One region of the Cupriavidus sp. UBA2010 genome, then DNA from elsewhere that is predicted to be linked to it. Evidence: predicted binding sites of a transcription regulator. Region 1 holds the regulator's gene; the other holds the start of a gene.

Region 1 (3,346 bases):
GCACTGTGGACGGGCTTCACGTTTATCGGGTATTTCGCACCGATTCGGGAACTTGGTAGCGAGGTCCTGCATTTCACGCTAGGACCCTGGCAGAGCTTCTGGATGCTGTTCTACGCATTTGCGACCTGGGGCAACGCCGGATTCATGCGCGAGCAGGTGTGCAAGTACATGTGCCCCTATGCGCGTTTCCAGAGCGTGATGGTCGACCGCGATACCTATGTCGTGACCTATGACGTGGGTCGTGGGGAGCCGCGTGGTAGCCGTTCCCGCAAGACCGATCGCCATGCGGCTGGTATTGGCGATTGCGTGAATTGCAGTATCTGCGTGCAGGTGTGTCCGACCGGTATCGATATTCGTGATGGCCTCCAGTACGAGTGCATCGGTTGTGGCGCCTGTATCGACGCGTGCAATCTCGTCATGGACAAGATGGAGTACCCGCGCGGCCTGATCCGATACACGTCGGAAAACGCCATGCGCAAGTCCCTGACGACATCCGACGCGCGCAAACGGCTGCTGCGACCACGCACGATCATCTATACGCTGATCTGGCTGGTTCTGGCGGCGGGCTTCGTCGCATCGCTGGCAATGCGGTCGCCGATCAAGGTCGACATCATTCGGGATCGCGGCGCGCTGGGCCGGGAAGTGGAGGGCCGCTGGATCGAGAACGTCTATCGGCTCCAGGTGATCAACACCACGGAAGCGCCGATGCGGATTCGCGTGCAGGCTGAGGGCGACGATCTGACTGGACTGACGGTCGAGTATGACAAGTCCGCCGAGGCCATGCAGCCAACGTCCAACCGGTTGTTGCCGATTCGCATTCGCGTGCCGATCGACGATGCCAAGGAAGGCACGCACAAGATCAACGTAACCGTGACGGCGGAGGGCGAGGACGGCCGAGACGCGCATATCAGGCAATCCACGAGTTTCATTGTTCCCCGCAATCTGTGATGCTGAGGGTGAAATGGCAGCAAACAAGGAGAGCGCAATGACATCCCAACAGTCCAAGCCCTGGTACAGGGAACCGTGGCCGTGGCTTTTGATGAGCGGTCCGTTGCTCGCAATTATTGGCTGCGGCGTGACCATCTGGCTTGCCAACACGCATCCGGATTTGCCGGTTTCCGGCGTGGAGCGTCATGGCCTGGTCGTGGAGAAAACGGGGGCGGAGCATGTAGCGTCGCCGGCTGCGAGGCGCCCATGAGACTCCGCTGGCTGATGTGGGTACTTTGGCCGGCGTTTCTGATGGGCGGAGCGGCCACCGCCACCGTGTTTTCGGTCGTTGATCCGGGCGATCTCACGTTCTTCGGGCACCAGGTGGAAGCGTCTCGTGAGGCGGTCTACACGATTGGCTTCCTGGTGGCGTGGTTGTTTTGCGCGTTGTCCAGCGGACTGACGCTATACACCATGCCAACCAAGCTCGAGGAGACCGACGAACTCGAGTAATGGCTCGAGTGCTGGCAGAAAGCAAAACGGCCGCACCGGGAGATCAGCTCCCGATGCGGCCGTTTTCCTGGCCACGATGCCCGTTAGCAGTTTCGGCTATAGACCTGCCTGATGCCTTCCATGTCCACGAGTTTCACGTGTCGTTGGCGAATCTGGATCAGGCCGGCTTCGGCGAATCGCGAGAAGAGCCGACTCACGGTTTCGAGCTTGAGGCCAAGGTAGCTGCCGATTTCTTCGCGGCTCATCCGCAGCACGAACTCGCTCGACGAGTAGCCGCGCATCGACAGGCGCTCCGACATGTTGACGAGAAATGCTGCCAGGCGCTCTTCGGCACGCATCGAGCCAAGAGTGATCAGCATGATCTGGTCTTGCGAGATTTCCTTGCTCATCAGCCTCAGGAACTGCTGCTGGAGAGAAGGCAACGTGCCGGACAGCGATTGCAGGTCATCGAATCGCACGACGCAGACCTCTGTGTCCTCGAGCGCGGTGGCGTCGGACGCATGCTGCATCTCGCTGAGGCCGTCGAGCCCGACGACCTCACCGGGCAAATGGAAGCCGGTGATTTGCGTGCGTCCGTCCTCCATGGTCACGTGGGTCTTCAATGTGCCAAAGCGGATCGCATAGACTGCGGTAAGTGGTTCGCCCATGCGATAGAGCGTTTCGCCCTTGTGAACACGAACGCGTTCCTGTACGAGCGTGTCCATCTTTGCGAGGTCCTGTTGCGACATGCCCACGGGAAGGCAAAGCTGGCCCATGGCGCAAGTGGAGCAACGCGGAGACATCTCGGTGACGGGAATGGAGGTAAGCAATTGATGGTGCTCGCATGAATGCGCTTGCGATGGAGGCGCGATGCAGGCATTTTACAGCGTGATGTGACGCAGAAGCGAGGAACAGTTGCCATTTGGTGTGCTTTTCAGTGTCTTTACACTTGCGTTGCTTGGTGGCGTGCATTGCGCCGCCATGTGCGGAGGAATTGCCATTGCCGTCGAGCAACGGCAATCCGGGGGGGCTGTTGCGGTCGTTAGCCTCGTGCATCGCTCGCGATTTCACTGGTGGCTGGAACTGCTGGTCATGCACGCCGGGCGTCTCACGACCTATGTGCTGCTTGGGGCGCTGATGGGAGCGGTGGGTGCGACAGTCTGGAAGCAGGACTACCTTCCAGTGCAGCGCTGGCTCTATGGCGCGGGCAGCCTGTTACTGGTTCTGACCGGGGTGTGGTTGTTGCGGGGCCGCGTCATGCGTGCAGCATGGCTCGAACGGCTGGCGGCGCGGGCTGCCTCGTATGTCGTCCGGGGCGTCGCGTCGCTGGGCATGCAGATGCCGCTTCGCTTGCGTCGGCACGCGCCCATCATGCGGCGCTATGGGATGGGGTTGGCCTGGGGGCTGGTGCCCTGTGGTATGGTGTATGGCGCACTTGCGCTGGCCTTGTTGGCTGGAAATGCGCCATCTGGGGCACTTGTCATGGCGGCCTTTGGCATTGGGACGCTGCCCAACCTGCTGGTGATCTCGGGTTTGTCGGGCTACCTGCGGCAACTGTCGCGCCGCCCCGGCGTTCGAGTGGGCGCCGCGCTTGTTGTGATCGGTTTTGGGGCGCTGGGTGTCGCACGCGCCGTCTGGCTGCCCGATACGCTGGCCAATCACGGCTTCTGCGTCGTGTTCTAGACTTTTTTGCTGGTTGCAGGGCGGGGCTGGAATGCCATACAATCGCGAAAACCACGGTATCGCGCTCCGATGCGCTCGTGGCGTCGCCGGGGCTGCATTCCCGATCTGGGATGTGTGCCCAGGGGGTCTGGGCAGGTCTGGCTTGCCGGGATCGTCCCCACAGTTCATCCGGTTCACAAGATCTGGTTCCAAAGTCCGATGGGGCTGTGTGGAGAGGTGGCGCTGGTGCCAGGCGAAGTTGCCT
Region 2 (3,346 bases), on a different contig from region 1:
ATCAATAGACGTCGTGTTGTGTGTTGTGCGCGTTGAACTTGCCCGTCGGGGTAATCAGACGCGGGTCCTTGATCACGGCCTTGAGCTTGCGGGTCTTGTCATCGACCACCACCAGCGCGGACTCGCCATCCTTGGTACCCCAGACCGAGAACCAGACTTCATCACCGGCCTGGTTGTACTCGGCCTGCACCACACGCTTCGCGCCTTCGCCCTTCAGGTTCGCCCATTCGGCGATCGGCAGCACCTTGTAGCCGTCTTCCAGCTTCTGCGTATCGAACACCGCCACGCTCTGGTTCAGCTTCGCGTCGGGATTGAGCGGCGTATCCACCCACAGGTTGTGCGACTTCGGATTGGTCTTGATGAACAGCGAGCCACCGCCCTGACCCTTGAGCGTTTCCACCACCTTCCAGGCCTGCGCCTTATGGTTGATGGGGTCGGTGCCGATCAGGCTGATGGTTTCGTCGCCGAGATGGCTCGTGGCCCAGACCGGACCGAACTTCGGATGCTCGAAGTTGGCGCCACGTCCCGGGTGCGGGGTCTTGCCGACATCGACCAGCGCGGCCAGCTTGTCTTCCTTGGTATCCACGACAGCGATCTTGTTCGATGCGTTCGCGGCCACCAGGAAGTAGCGACCCGTGGAGTCGAAACCACCGTCGTGAAGGAACTTGGCAGAATCGATCGTGGTGGTCTTCAGGTTCTTCAGATCCGAATAATCCACCATCAGGATCTTGCCGGTTTCCTTCGCGTTGATGACGAACTCGGGACGGAAATGGCTGGCAACGATCGATGCGACACGCGGCTCGGGGTGGTACTCGTTGTCGACGGTCATGCCGCGTGTGGACACTACCTTCAGCGGCTTGAGCGTGTCACCTTCCATGATCACGTACTGCGGCGGCCAGTACGAGCCGGCCACGGCGTACTTGTCTTCGTAGCCTTTGTACTTCGAGGTTTCCACCGAACGCGCTTCGAGGCCGATCTTTACTTCCGCGACGTTGTCGGGCTTGGGCAGCCACAGGTCGATCAGGTTCAGACGCGCATCGCGGCCGATCACGTACAGGTAGCGCCCGGACGCCGACATGCGCGAGATGTGCACCGCGTAGCCGGTCTTGACGATATTGATGATCTGCTTGCTGTCGCCGTCGATCAGCGCGACCTCACCGGAATCGCGCAGCGTGACCGAGAACAGGTTCTGCAGGTTGTAGTTGTTCATCTTGCGCGTTGGCCGCTTGGCCACGGGCACGATGTCCTTGCGCGATTTTTCGATGTCGGCCAGCGAGAATTCCGGGGGTGTCGGAGGATCGAGCTGGATGTAGCGCGCCATCAGATCGACCTCGGGATCGGTGAGATCGCCCGAGGTGCCCCAGTTGGGCATACCAGCCGGGCTGCCGTACTTGATGAACGTCTTCAGGTATTCGGTGCCGCGGGCACGCGTGATGTCGGGTGTCAGCGGTTTGCCCGTGGCGCCCTTGCGCAGCACGCCATGGCAGCCTGCGCACCGTTCGAAATAGATCTGCCGGGCGTGGTTGAATTCTTCCGCAGTCAGCTTCGGCTCGGGATTCTGAGTCGGCGCCGTCTGGGCACTACCGTGTGCACTCCAGAAGAAAAGCGGCATGGCCGCCAGTGCAGGGAACATCCATGATTTCGCTTTCATGATTTTTCATTAGCGAGTGGGGAATGCTGTGCTGCGGCACCGTGCATGGAGCGCGGCGCGCGACAGATGTTCCAATCATGGGGAAGAAGAACTGTATCGCGATTGACACGAGTCAACGCGGGGAACGGGGCAGGAGAATAACCCTGCTCCGTGTCAGGGAACTAACTCGGACGGCGGGCATTGCTGTATGTAGCCCGCCGGTAACATGACGTCAGCTGCGCGGCATCAGGACCCACATCCTGCCGCCCTGCTTCATGCGGCCGGCGGTCTCGCCGGCGGCGTCGCCTGCGCCCCAGAAGAAGTCCGCGCGCACGCCACCCTTGATGGCGGAGCCCGTGTCCTGCGCGAACATCAGACGTTGAATCGGCTCGGAGGAAAGTGGCCGTGTGGTCGACAGGAAAACCGGCACGCCAAGCGGGATGGTTGCGGGATCAACTGCTATCGAGCGTTCCGCCGTAAGCGGCACGCCCAGCGCGCCCACCGGTCCTTCGTTGGTCGGCGGCAATTCGCGGAAGAACACAAAGCGCGGATTGACGTTGAGCATTTCGTCCACGCGTCCCGGGTTGGCGCGCGCCCATGCCTTGATGCCCTGCATCGTGGCCTGCGCCGGCGTGATCTCGCCACGGTCGAGCAGCCATTTGCCGAATGAACGGAACGGCTGGTCATTGGTACCGCCGTAGCCGACACGCATCATCGTGCCATCGGCCATGCGGATGCGGCCGGAGCCCTGGATCTGCAGGAACGCGGCTTCGACCGGATCATCCACCCAGGCCAGTTCGCTGCCACGCATCGCGGGGTTCTGCAACAGCTCGGCGCGCGGCGGCAACATGCCCTTGCCGAGTTGCGGCGGCCGGCGATAAAGCGGGATCTGATACGCACCCTGACGCGTGCGGGAGCCGTGCAGGATCGGCTCGTAGTACCCGGTAATCAACCCGTTGTCCGTCCCATCGACGTTGACCACGCGGTATGGCAGGAAGTTGGTTTCGAAGTACGTGCGCATCGCCACGAGATCGCCGGCATCCACCATCAGGCCAACGGCGCAGACGCGGTTCCAGTCGGCGCGCTTTTTCAGCGCCTGGCAGCTCGCCAGCAGCGCGGGCCAGGCGGCACGCACGTCGTCCTGACTCCAGCCACCGATTTCCGTCCAGCTTGCCGGTTGCAACCGGCCTGCCGCGGAGGAGGTCGCAGGTGCCTTCCCGCCCGGGACGCCGCCCGGACCTTCGATACGCGGGGGCGGACCGCTCATGCAGCCGGCCAGTAGCGCGGCAGCGCCCGTCAGGGCAAGCCAGCCGCGCCAGGAAGTGTTGCTCGACGACGCGCGGGGCGCGCGCAGGGAATACTGATTTGCCATCTTGTCCATTCTTCGCGGACACGGCCGGCGGTCAGACAGTCCACAACCCCGCGCATGTCCTACAATCTCAACCCGATCCGTCGACTGACCCCTTCGCGATGAGCCAGTTCTTCGAAAACCACCCTACCCTGCTACTTGCCGCCGAAGCCGGCGTGGCGCTGCTGTTGCTGATCTTCATCGTGGTCTGGACGATGAGCACCGCCAAGAAGAATCCGCGCCCCACGCGCGCGCCGGAGGACCATCCGTCCCGCGCCAAGCAGACCTCGACGGATGCAGACACGCCGCCCGAGGCCTAGTTCCCGCCGCGCGGCGGTTCAGTGCAGCATTCGAGGCAGCACCAGCGC

Evidence for each region. The regulator FNR, encoded in region 1, switches genes on or off when oxygen is low (the NO sensors DNR and NnrR bind a similar motif). The targets are predictions, from matches to a motif close to TTGATNNNNATCAA.
Region 2: the regulator FNR is predicted to act here: its motif matches at 1,754-1,767, upstream of B2246_RS16900 (nitrite reductase).

The regions. Positions count from the first base shown of each region.
Region 1 covers NZ_DDCI01000012.1:121,329-124,674, forward strand. Annotated here, with positions in the region: gene ccoG (cytochrome c oxidase accessory protein CcoG) at 1-948, shown strand, start outside; gene B2246_RS07880 (membrane protein) at 962-1,198, shown strand; gene B2246_RS07885 (hypothetical protein) at 1,195-1,440, shown strand; gene fnr (fumarate/nitrate reduction transcriptional regulator Fnr) at 1,524-2,249, opposite strand; gene B2246_RS07895 (sulfite exporter TauE/SafE family protein) at 2,335-3,102, shown strand.
Region 2 covers NZ_DDCI01000022.1:11,727-15,072, forward strand. Annotated here, with positions in the region: gene B2246_RS16900 (nitrite reductase) at 2-1,651, opposite strand; gene B2246_RS16905 (murein transglycosylase A) at 1,863-3,002, opposite strand; gene B2246_RS16910 (hypothetical protein) at 3,101-3,298, shown strand; gene apaG (Co2+/Mg2+ efflux protein ApaG) at 3,317-3,346, opposite strand, start outside.